4 regions of the Paenibacillus sp. FSL P4-0176 genome follow, and region 1 is predicted to be linked to each of the others. Evidence: predicted binding sites of a transcription regulator. Region 1 holds the regulator's gene; each other region holds the start of a gene.
What was found. The regulator Rex, encoded in region 1, represses fermentation and respiration genes when NADH is low (regulators of the CRP and FNR family bind a similar motif). The targets are predictions, from matches to a motif close to TTGTGAAATATTTCACAA.
Positions count from the first base shown of each region.

Region 2: nadA (quinolinate synthase NadA) is a predicted target of Rex. The motif match lies at 1,719-1,736, and genes of this name have one in related genera.
Region 3: adhE (bifunctional acetaldehyde-CoA/alcohol dehydrogenase) is a predicted target of Rex. The motif match lies at 2,064-2,081, and genes of this name have one in related genera.
Region 4: MKY95_RS30695 (formate/nitrite transporter family protein) is a predicted target of Rex. The motif match lies at 1,461-1,478, and genes of this name have one in related genera.

Region 1 is NZ_CP150242.1:4,520,360-4,523,577, reverse strand. Features, by position in the region: gene dinG (ATP-dependent DNA helicase DinG) at 1-1,362, shown strand, start outside; gene MKY95_RS20715 (redox-sensing transcriptional repressor Rex) at 1,582-2,235, shown strand; gene MKY95_RS20710 (amidohydrolase) at 2,222-3,218, shown strand, end outside.
Region 2 is NZ_CP150242.1:64,985-68,202, reverse strand. Features, by position in the region: gene nadB (L-aspartate oxidase) at 1-673, opposite strand, end outside; gene nadA (quinolinate synthase NadA) at 709-1,647, opposite strand; gene ftsH (ATP-dependent zinc metalloprotease FtsH) at 1,947-3,218, opposite strand, start outside.
Region 3 is NZ_CP150242.1:4,810,230-4,813,447, forward strand. Features, by position in the region: gene adhE (bifunctional acetaldehyde-CoA/alcohol dehydrogenase) at 1-1,983, opposite strand, end outside; gene MKY95_RS22350 (Crp/Fnr family transcriptional regulator) at 2,414-3,130, shown strand.
Region 4 is NZ_CP150242.1:6,709,292-6,712,509, reverse strand. Features, by position in the region: gene MKY95_RS30700 (FAD-dependent oxidoreductase) at 1-1,208, shown strand, start outside; gene MKY95_RS30695 (formate/nitrite transporter family protein) at 1,587-2,438, shown strand; gene MKY95_RS30690 (hypothetical protein) at 2,454-2,678, shown strand; gene MKY95_RS30685 (molybdopterin oxidoreductase family protein) at 2,864-3,218, shown strand, end outside.

The DNA.
Region 1 (3,218 bases):
GACAGTCGTAATGGTCAGCTACCTATGCTTCGTTCGCAGTTTTCCGGGCATGAAAATTCGGTGCAATGGGGCTCCATGGTGGATCAGATGTTCCCGCTCGCTCTTGAAGTTAAGGAGCTGTGGGATCGTATGAGCGATGCCTTGTTTGGTCTCTTGCCTGAACGAAGTGATGCTTCACCGGGAGAGACGGGGCAATTTTCACTGCGTCTGAAAGCATCTCAGAAACCTGCAAAATGGCAGGAGTTGCAGGATCTGGAGAACCAGATCTATGTGACTCTGGGCGATTTGGTTCGCAAAGGGGACAAATTGCTGCTTGAAGTGAAAGAGGATCAGGATGATTATCAATCGGATAGTCTGATCACGGACATTACAGGATTGCTGAAAGATCTGACCACATTGAAGGAGAATCTACGTTTCTTCATGCGTATGGATGACGCCAAAACGGTGTACTGGATGGAAGCCAGCGGTCAGTTCCGCAGTAAATCTCTTCAGCTGTATGCCGTACCTGTAGATGTCAGTGCCCAACTTAAGGATTTATTTTTTGACAAAAAGAAAAGTGTTGTGCTTACATCGGCTACGCTCTCGGTAGATAAGTCATTCCAGTTCATGATTGAGCAGCTTGGCTTACAGGAAGCCTCTGAGAATAATCGGCTGTTAACGTCGATGCTGCCATCACCTTTCAACTATCGCGATCAGGCACTTCTGGTGATTCCGCGTGATTTCCCGAGTGTGAAGGGAAGTGTGGGTGATGCGCACTTTGTTAATATGCTGGTGCAATCACTTGCAGAGACGGCAATTGCTACGCGTGGACGCATGATGGTTCTGTTTACTTCATACAAGATGTTGCGACAGGTCTATGATCCGCTGAAGGAGGCACTGTCTGGCAACGACATCTCGTTGCTTGGGCAAGGCGTTGACAGTGGAAGTCGTTCCAAATTGACTCGCAGGTTCCAAGATGCCAAAGCAACGGTACTTCTGGGCACAAGCAGCTTCTGGGAGGGTGTAGATATCCCGGGAGAGGCGTTAACTTGTCTCGCTATTGTGCGACTGCCGTTCCAGCCACCGAATCATCCGTTGGTGGAAGCCAAGAGTGAGTTGCTTCAGGAGCAGAAGAAAAATCCGTTCATGAAACTGTCCGTGCCACAAGCGGTCATTCGTTTCAAACAGGGATTTGGCCGATTGGTACGTACAGCAAAGGACAGAGGAATTGTCATTGTTTATGATACACGGGTGATTGAAGCGTATTATGGTAAATTCTTTTTATATTCATTACCTGGACCCAAAATGGAGCATATGCTCACGGAGCAGATGGTTCCACGAATTACCGAGTGGTTGGAAAAACCTGCTAATGAACAAAAATAATGGTTGTTTTGTTCGTTATATCATTGCATGACACTATCGTTTGGCGTTAAACTTTATTAGATATTTCCGTATCCGATTAAAGCAGTTGCACGTAAGAACTTATAACCTAAATTACAAGGAGCATTCTGTATAAAATGTCACGTTTATCTTTGAGTTTTATACAGAATGCTCATCTTTTCATCTATTATTTTATCGTGGCCTTGGTAAGGGGGAGCAAGAATGAAATCGGATAAAATTTCGGAAGCGGTGGTACGACGTCTGCCTGTTTACTTGCGTTATTTGAACGAGTTGCATCAGCGTGAGGTGGCTACTGTTTCTTCTCAAGAGCTTGGACAGAGGCTGGATCTGAATCCGGCCCAAATTCGTAAAGACCTGGCTTACTTCGGTGATTTTGGTCGTAAAGGGATCGGGTATGATGTATCCTATTTGATCGAGAAAATTCGTCACATTCTCAAAATCGATCAGCAAATTAATGTAGCTCTGGTAGGAGCGGGTAATCTCGGACAGGCCTTGTCCAACTATAACGCGTATCTGAAAGACAACATGAAAATTGTTGCTGTATTTGATGCATACGGACCGAAGATTGGTAGTCAAATCAACAGTTTGACGGTAAAACCAATGGATGAATTGACGGAAGCGGTTAAAATGGAAAACATTCGCATCGGAATTATCACGGTTCCGGATACGGAAGCCCAAAATGTAGCCGATCAGCTTATTGAATCAGGAATTGAAGCGATCCTTAATTTTGCACCAACCATTCTAAAAACACCGCCGCATATCCGCATTCACCATGCTGACTTTACAACGGATCTGCTTAGTTTGGCCTATTACTTGGAGACTGGAAAGGACGACGAGGAAGATGACAACAAATAGATGGGTAATTCACAACGGCAAATTTGCCGTTAATGAAGGCGGCACAACATGGAACGTGGTCCACGGATACATGGTTGTTGAGAATGAAAAGATTGTGCATATTGGTGAGACATTGCCGGATGAAGACAAAAATTGTACCAAAGTGGATGGAAAAGGACTGTTCTTCCTGCCGGGTCTGATCAATACGCATGGTCATGCAGCGATGTCGTTGCTCAGAGGGCACGGAGACGATCTTGCATTGCAAGTATGGTTGCAGGAAAAAATGTGGCCGATGGAAGCGAAAATGACTTCAGAAGACGTATATTGGGGAACTTCGCTATCGGTGCTTGAAATGTTGAAAGGCGGAACTACAGCTTTCCTGGACATGTACGATCACATGGATCAAGTTGCCAAAGTTGTGGAGCAATCCGGCGTTAGAGCAGCACTGGCACGTGGTGTAATCGGGTTGTGCTCGGAGGAAGAACAATTGCGGAAGCTGGAGGAGTCGGCTGCGTTTGCGCGTGAGTGGAATGGACAGGCAGATGGTCGCATTACAACCGTAATCTCGCCACATGCACCATATACATGCCCTCCTGACTACATAGAGAAGCTTGTGCAGGTCGCGAACGACCTAAACCTTCCCCTTCATACACATATGTCGGAAACGCTTCGTGAAGTCGAGCAGAACGTGGCTGATTATGGACTGCGTCCTGTGGCACATCTGGAGAAACTGGGCTTTTTCTCTCGTCCATCCCTGGTTGCACATGCGGTGCATCTGAATGACGAAGAGATTGAGATTCTGGCCCGTCATGATGTGGCTGTATCCCATAACCCGGGAAGTAACCTGAAACTCGCTTCCGGTGTTGCGCGGGTACCTGCGTTGCTGAAAGCAGGAGTTACCGTGTCACTCGGAACAGACGGACCGGCAAGCAACAACAACCTGGATATGTTCGAGGAAATGAGACTGGCTGCATTGATTCACAAAGGTGTATCTGGTGACCCGA
Region 2 (3,218 bases), 2.8 Mb from region 1:
CACCATCGGCAGTAGCTACATCCGGATTCGTCGTGTATCGGTACAGTTGTCCTGCCCCACCAGAGCAAAGAACAGTTGCCTGTGCCTTCACGAACACTTGCGATCCGTCATCCTTCTGAACCAGAGCGCCAATGCATTCCCCTCGATCTCGATCTGTAATCAGGTCAACAACAAAATGCTCATCCCATACTTCAATCCCGGGATGTTCATTCACTTCAACAGCAAGCGCACGTACAATCTCATATCCTGTTGCATCTCCGTTGGCATGCAAAATACGGCGGTGGCTATGCGCACCTTCCTGCGTCAACGCCAACTCGCCGTTCTCCAGATCAAATAAAGTACCCAAACGAATCAGTTCCTTCACTCCGTCCGGCCCCTCATTCACCAATACCTCTACCGCTTCGGAGCGGCATAAGCCCGCTCCTGCTACAAGTGTGTCCTGCAAGTGGTAAGCAGGTGAATCATCCTCAGCAATAACCGCAGCAATGCCTCCCTGCGCATATCTGGTGTTACTTTCAAGTAATGACTTCTTCGTGATCATTAATACACGTTGTTGTTCACTTGCCTTAATGGCAGTAAACAAACCAGCAATCCCTGAGCCTATAACCAGTACATCCGTCTCTACCATGGGTAGCGCAGACAGATCAAAATCAACTAAATATTGCGGTATCATGTTATTCACCTGTCTTGGAGCAAGAGTAGCGCATCCTACTTTACCAACAACATGCGCTCTAGTGATTCTCTGGCTTTGTCGGCAACGGCCGGTGGCACGTAGATTTGCGGCTTCATCGTTTCCAGGCATTTCACCAGTTTCTTCAAGTTGTTCACCTTCATGTTGGGACATACGAGGAACTTGGTAGCAAAGTGGAACTGTTTATCCGGACTATCCAGACGAAGCTGATATCCTGTACCATCTTCGGTACCTACGATAAATTCCTTCGCTGATGAATTTTTGCAATACTCCAGAATAGCTGTTGTGCTGCCTACAAAATCACCCATTTCTACAACCTCAGGGCGACACTCTGGATGGACAACAAACTCCGCATTGGGATGCTTGGCTCTCATCTCCACCACATCTTTGACTGTAAGCATATCGTGAGTGTTGCAGTAACCTTCCCAGATAATCATTTTCTTGTCTGTATGCTGCTGCACATAATGTCCCAGGTTTTTATCCGGTACCCAGATAATTTCGTCGGAATCCACCGATTGAATAACCCGGACTGCGTTCGCCGATGTACAACAGATGTCAGTCTCTGCTTTGATCTCAGCCGAGGAATTGATATACGTAACCACCTTGGCATTAGGATGTTGTGCTTTCAATTTGCGTAGTCCATCCACATTCACCATATCTGCCATTGGGCAGCCCGCACGTTCGTCCGGGATAATAACTGTTTTATTTGGCGCAAGAATTTTAGCGCTTTCACCCATAAAATGAACACCACAGAAAACGATCACATCCGCATCTGTCTGTGCTGCCTTCTGGGCTAACAGAAACGAATCTCCACGGAAGTCGGCAACCTCCTGTACTTCGTCACGTTGATAATAATGGGCAAGAATAATGGCATTACGTTCCTTCTTCAACACCATAAGCCGCTCACGCAGCTCGCGGTTCATCTCAGCCTTGCGCTCTAAAGCCAGAGCTTCCACCTGTGATCCTCTCCTTTATCGGGACAGCGTCATGCGCTGTTTCGTGGGCTAACCTAAGTCGTTATCTTCGCTTGAGAAACGAATCACAAGCGGTTTAACAACTAATTTACACAACGTTCACGACTCTGTCAATAAATGAAAAAGGCCCGGAACAGCGCTGTAACCACCTGTTTGCTAACTGGTTCGCCATCTAACTCCCGTTTATCTTTATCTATCCTCTTTTAAAATAATGGATAAAAAAAGAGAGCCTCGAGGGCTCTCTTGATTTCACCTGCTATCATAGCCAGATGTATTATGCATTAAGACGTTGGCTTAGTTCCGCCATCATCCGGGTTATTGTTATTACCCTTTTCCAGATTCGGAGCTTCGTTTGGAATATCTCCGGCTGGTGGCTCAGGCGTTTCATCTTTACCTTGAATACGAACACGCACATCACCGATGGTGTCGATGATTGGCTCTCCGCCTTCAGTTGGTGTGCCTTCACCATCATTGTCATTCTCTGCTTTTGGAGTCAAAGAACCTGTTTCGATCAATTGCTTGATCTGATCCATTTCCAAAGTCTCAACCTCAAGCAAAGTTTGAGCGATCAGGTGCATCTCTTTTGAATGTTTAACAAGCAAGTCCTTACACTTCTCATAACAGTCATTGATAAAGCGTTGCATTTCCTGATCAATCTCGTAAGCAATGGAATCCGAGTAATTCTGTTCATGACCGATATCCCGACCAAGGAATACCTGTCCTTGTGAACTTCCGAATTGCATAGGTCCCAATTTCTCACTCATACCGTATTCCATTACCATGCTGCGAACAATACCTGTCGCTTGCTGGAAGTCACTGTATGCACCAGTACCAATTTCTCCGATGAACAATTCTTCAGCTACACGACCTCCGAGAAGTCCGGTTACTTTATCCAGCAATTCTTGCTTGGTAACCAGCATACGGTCTTCTTTTGGCAACATGATTACATATCCACCCGCACGTCCGCGCGGAATAATGGTCACTTTATGTACCATATCAGCATGTTCGAGGAAGTATCCTACAATGGTATGACCTGCTTCGTGATAAGCAACGATTCGTTTCTCGCGATCACTGATGACACGGCTTTTCTTCTCCGTACCAACGATGACACGGTCAATCGCTTCGTCAACTTCCTTCATGGAAATATCTTTACGGTTACGACGCGCTGCAAGCAATGCCGCTTCGTTCAAGAGATTTTCCAGATCTGCACCAGAGAAGCCTGTTGTACGCTTCGCGATAATATCCATCTTCACATCTTTGGTCAATGGTTTATTACGGGAATGTACTTTCAGGACAGCTTCACGACCTCTTACATCAGGGCGGTCAACCGTAATTTGACGGTCAAAACGTCCAGGACGCAGCAAGGCAGGGTCCAAAATATCTGCACGGTTCGTTGCAGCTATGATGATAATACCTTCATTAACTCCGAATCCGTCCATCTCAACGAGCAACTGGTTGAGTGTCTGTTCACGTTCATCGTGACCACCACCGAGACCAGCACCACGCTGACGTCCTACAGCATCAATCTCATCGATAAAGATGATACATGGGGC
Region 3 (3,218 bases), 290 kb from region 1:
GTCCATACCTGTATCGGCAACCGCTGTTCTAGGCAGGGAGTATACAAACTCCGGATCGACAATCGCTACGTCTGGAGTCAGCTCATAGTCGGCCAATGGATATTTGGTGTTACCTTGATTTTTATCTGTGATAACCGCGAACGATGTCACTTCAGAACCTGTACCGGATGTTGTTGGGATTGCTACAAATTTCGCTTTTACGCCGAGACGTGGATATTTGTAGATCCGTTTGCGGATATCCATGAATTTTTGTTTCAGATCGTTGAAGTCCGTGTCCGGATATTCATAGAACAACCACATGGCTTTGGCAGCATCCATCGGTGATCCACCGCCGAGTGCGATAATGCAGTCTGGTTGGAAGCGGCGCATCATTTCGGTTCCGCGATCTACCGTTGTTGTGGATGGATCTGGCTCAACATCGGAGAACACTTCGATTGCTACCGGCATTTGGCGTTGACGCAGATAGTGTTCTACCTTTTCAACATATCCAAGCTTCACCATCATGGCATCCGTAATAATGGCCACACGTGTGATGTCAGGCATTTTGGCAAGATACTGCGTTGCCCCTTTTTCGAAGTAGACTTTGTTCGGCACTTTGAACCATTGCATATTCACGGTACGGCGAGCCACCCTTTTCACATTGATTAAGTTCACAGCGGTTACGTTGGAAGAAGTCGAGTTACGTCCGTATGATCCGCATCCCAGTGTCAATGAAGGCATGTTTGTGTTGTAGATATCCCCGATGGCACCGTGTGTGGATGGTGAGTTCACAATAATCCGTCCGGTTTGCAGACGATCTGCGAACTTGCCAATCACTTCTTCATTTGTGGAGTGGATAACCGAGGAGTGACCCATGCCGCCAAATGCAACCACTTCTGCTGCACGTTCAATGCCCTCTGCTGCCGTTTTAACTTTGTAACAAGCCAGTACCGGGCTTAATTTCTCAGCCGACAATGGGAATTTGGTACCTACCCCTTCAATTTCGGCCACGAGAATTTTGGTGCCTGCTGGAACTTCAATACCGCACAATTTGGCAATGCTCACCGCAGATTGACCAACAATCGCCGGGTTCACCGCACATTTCTCGGCATTAATCGCACCTGCTGTCAATTTTGCTGCTTCATCTTTGTTAACAAAGTAACAGCCATTTGCGATCATTTTTTTCTTCACTTGATCAAAGATCGGTTCTTCAATGATGACCGCTTGTTCAGAAGCACAGATCATGCCGTTATCGAAAGATTTGGACAGGATCAAATCCGTCACTGCCTGATTGATATCTGCGCTTTTCTCGATAAAGCAAGGTACGTTACCAGGTCCTACGCCCAGTGCAGGTTTACCACAGCTGTACGCTGCACGTACCATGCCTGATCCGCCTGTTGCCAGAATGAGAGCCACATCATTGTGATTCATCAGTTCGTTTGTACGATCCATGGAAGGATCATCAATCCACTGAATACAATCTGCTGGTGCACCATGTTTCACAGCCGCTTCCAGCAGGATTTTGGCAGCTTCCCGGCTACAATTCTGTGCAGATGGGTGAAAACCAAAGATGATCGGGTTACGCGTCTTGATGGAAATCAATGCTTTAAACATCGTCGTTGATGTTGGGTTGGTAACTGGTGTAATACCCATGATGATGCCGACCGGCTCCGCAATTTTTTGGAAGCTTTCATACTCGTTATCTTCAATCACACCTACGGTTTTATCGTACTTGATACTGTGGTACACATATTCTGTTGCAAATATATTTTTGGTGATTTTATCCTCATATACTCCGCGGCCAGTTTCTTCTACGGCCATCTTGGCGAGCATCATGTGTTTATCCAGACCCGCAAGCGCCATTGCTTGCACAATCCGGTCAATCTGCTTCTGGTCCATCTTCATGAATGCGGCGTGTGCTTTATTCGCTTTGTCGATTAACGTTTGAATATACTGACCTGCTGTCGGTTCTTTTGCTGGGGCGACTTCGTTCTTTACAGCCATCTCCCTCATCCTCCTAAAGGTTCGTATTAGTTTGTCTCTCTCGTTTACATTCACATCGTAACATGACAATAAACTTAATTATGTGATTTTTTTCACAAAGTATAACAAATTTAATTTAAGTTTTGTAGTGTCCTTCACACGACCATTTTTACTTCTTATTTAAAATATAGGGCTGTAAAATTCATCCTCTCCATTAAAAGTGAATTTTATCACAATGTTTGAAATTTCGTCATTTTTGCCCCCTTTCCTTCCCCCTCAAACGGTAAGATTAGGTATATACTGAACTTAAAAATTGAACCACCGCAATTTGTACCGTCCTTCCTCCCGGCCGAGATGACCCTGATCAGGACGGCAACGGTTTGCGGCGAACCTCGGAGGCTACTGCTTACTACAGAAGGTCGTCCGATGGACATAAAGGGGAGATAGACTTATGAGAGAACTAACAACTGTACTGGAAAAGCGCGGTAATACTAACTGTTTCTCGGAAGCAAATTTCAACCATCTGCTGGTTACCATGAAAGATAGAACCTATCCGGAAGGTACACATCTGTACTGGGAAGGCGACATCTCTGACAAACTTTATTATATGAAACGGGGCCGTGCCCAGATCACCAAATCCACGGATGAAGGCAAGGAACTGATCATGTACATGTATCAATCCGGTGATATGATTGGGCAGGCTGATCCCTTCTTTGGCTCTAAACACAGCTTCTCTGCGGAAGTATTAGAGGATAGTGAGATCGGTGTACTGGAGCATAAAGACCTGGAGATGTTAATCTGCCAGCATTGTGACTTTGCGATCGACTTCATGAAATGGATGGGCATCCACCACCGGTTGACACAGACCAAATTCCGGGATCTCATGTTATACGGCAAACCGGGTGCACTCTGCTCCACCCTCATTCGGTTGTCGAATTCGTATGGTGAGCCTCATGGAGAGCATGTCATTATTCACAAAAAAATTACTCACACGGACCTGTCCAATATGATTGGAGCCACTCGTGAAAGTGTAAACCGCATGTTAAGCGACCTGCGTAAGAAAGACGGGATTGAATATGACAATGGCATGATTGTCATCAAAGATCTGAAGATGCTACAAGGAATCTGTCACTGTGAGCTTTGCCCGAACGAGATCTGTCGTATTTAATACTTGACTATGCTGATCGGATCTTGCTTATATATTTCAATGAAAAAAAGCCCAGTTCTCTAAAAAGAGATTGGGCTTCTTGGTATAC
Region 4 (3,218 bases), 2.2 Mb from region 1:
TGAAAGACCCTGACGGCTTGTTCTATTCTTCGCCTAATCAACTGGCAGAGCTTGGTGTTGAGACCAAGATGCTTCATGAAGTAACAGCAGTAGATGCCAAGGGCCATACCCTTCAGGCTAAAAACCTGCAAACCGGGGAAGAATTTGAAGATACGTTTGACAAACTGATCGTGACAACGGGGTCATGGCCTGTCGTTCCAAAGCTTGAAGGCATCGAGATGGATAACATTTTACTTTGCAAAAACTACAATCATTCCAACACGATTATTGAAAAAGCCAAAGATGCCAAACGTGTCACTGTTGTAGGTGCAGGATATATCGGCGTAGAGCTGGTGGAAGCTTTCCAAATGAACGGCAAGGAAGTTACCCTGATCGACAGTGTGGACCGGATTTTGAATAAATACTTGGACCCTGAGTTCACGGATGCGATTGAAGATACGTTGACTGGACGCGGCATCAATTTGGCACTTGGTCAAACGGTACAGAAGTTTACTGGTGAAAATGGCAAAGTGACTAAAGTGATCACGTCCAAAGGAGAGTTCGAAACCGATCTGGTTATTCTGTGCATTGGTTTCCGTCCAAATACAGAGCTGCTCAAAGGCCAAGTGGATATGCTGCCAAACGGCGCAATCATCGTGGATAAATATATGCAAACGAGTCAAAAAGACGTCTTCGCTGCGGGTGACAGCTGTGCTATTCATTACAACCCAACAGGCAAAGCATCTTACATTCCACTGGCAACCAACGCCGTGCGGATGGGTACACTCGTAGCCCGTAACCTGGTTCGTCCTACGACACCGTATATGGGTACACAAGGAACATCGGGTATCAAAATTTATGAGCAAAATATCGCGGGTACAGGGATGACGGAAATGTCTGCGGCTGACGAAGGCCTGATTGTTGAATCTGTCGTACTGGAAGACAGCTACCGTCCGGAGTTTATGCCAACGGCTGAGAAACTGTTGCTTAAAGTGGTATATGAGCAGGCTACTCGTCGGATCGTTGGAGCACAGGTGATGTCTCAGGTTGATCTGACCCAATCGATTAATACGATCTCGGTCTGCATCCAAAATAACATGACCGTAGATGAGCTGGCCTTCATCGACTTCTTCTTCCAGCCACATTACAACAAACCATGGAACTTCCTGAACACGGCTGGTCTGCAAGCACTGCCTCCAATAGAAGTAAAAGCACCAGCAATGGTGTAAGGAAGCAGAATAGATGGTTGAACAGAGGGCATGATAAACGCCATACAAAGATAAGTCATGCTTGTCCGTAAATAAGAGGAGTACAATAACTGCCAAGATTACGAAACAAGGCGGACGATTATAAAGGAAAGAGAAGACTGGCGAGTATATCGTCAGTCTTCTTTTTTTTTTGTTTTAGCTACAAAAGGGCTTACTACACTCTTGCTGTCATAACTATTCCAAGACACTCTTAAAGTATCTTTTTAAGTAACATTGTGATAATTTGCACAAAGTTATGTTTAGGACCGAGATACAATTAGGATGTGGTATTCAACGCATAACTAATGAATTTCAGATGGTTTTATCCAATGATGAACAATGAAGGAGAGGATGAATGATATGGCAGCAAAAACACCTCTTGAGGTTGCACAATATACGGCGCAAACAGGCAAGAAGAAGGCTCAATATCCGGTGTCTTCTGTACTGGTGCTTAGTTTTCTGGCAGGGGCTTTTATTGCGCTGGGTTTTCTATTGGATATTCGGGTAATTGCTTCTGCACCAGCAGAGTGGGGGAGTCTGGTCAATCTGATTGGAGCAGCAGTGTTCCCGGTTGGATTAATCTTGGTACTCATAGGTGGTGGCGAGCTGCTGACGGGCAACATGATGGCAGTTCCACTTGCAACGATTGCACGAAAATTATCTGTGGGTAGTATGTTGAAAAATCTAACCTTAGTGACGATTGGTAATTTTGTTGGAGCTTTGTTTGTCGCGTACGCGTTTGGACATGTGCTTGGTCTGACCGGAGAGGGTGTATATCTGGCAAAAGTAGTGGATTTGGCTGGGCATAAGCTGCATGACGGCTTCCTGCAAGCTTTCATCTCTGGCATCGGCTGTAACTGGCTGGTCGCGCTGGCCGTGTGGTTATCTTATGCTTCGGATACGATGAGTGGCAAGGTACTGGGCATTTGGTTTCCAACGATGGCATTTGTGGCGATTGGATTCCAGCACGTTGTGGCCAATATGTTCCTCATCCCGGCGGCAATCTTTGAAGGACATTATTCATGGGGTCAATATGTGATGAATTTCATTCCGGTATGGCTCGGGAATCTTACTGGAGGTGCTCTGTTTGTTGCTGCAGCCTATTGGGTGGTGTACCTGCGCCAAGCTGAGCCAAAAGTGAAACCGGAGGTAGCAACGTCGATCGAACCTATGGAGACGGAGGCTAGAGTGATGTTGAGCAAACAAGCATAGCGGGCACAGCGAGGCATGTATACACGTATATTAGAAGTGAAGACGATTCTGATCTTGCTCGGATCATGGCGAATATGCTGTGACGGAGCAGGGCGGGATCGTTTTTTTGTATGGGGTCTTTGTTGGAGTTTAACGCAAAATAAATTCGCCATGACAAGGTTCGGGGGAACGAAACCTGTTCATGGCGAATTTCGGGAGTGGTCCATGATATGGCATGAGGAGGAAGTGGGGAAACACTAGCCTAATGCCTTATTTTTAATTTACCCCTGAATTCTGAAGTTGAATCAAACTCAAAAACATTTTTTTGAAAATAATTTAAAGCCGCTATAGCGGCGAATATGAAGCAAAAACATACTGTTCTCTTTACGCGATAACCTCGAAGAAGATATGATATAGGGATAGCTTTTAAAGAGGGGAGCCTTACGATGATCGATCAGGAGAATGGTATATTTGCGGCGGTGTGCCCGCTCGACTGTCCGGATACTTGTGGTCTGTTATTACATAAAGAGAACGGCAAAATTGTGAAGGTGGCAGGCAATCCGGATCATCCCATAACCAAGGGTGCCATCTGTAATAAAGTTAGAAATATGACTGAGCGGGTGTATCACCCCGAGCGTCTACAATATCCGATGAGACGTGTAGGAGCCAAAGGTGAAGGCAAGTTTGAACGAATCAGTTGGGATGAAGCGATTCGTGAGATTACGACCAAATTCACTGCATTGTCCGAAACCTACGGCCCGGAGAGCATCCTGCCCTACAGCTTTTACGGTAACATGGGCA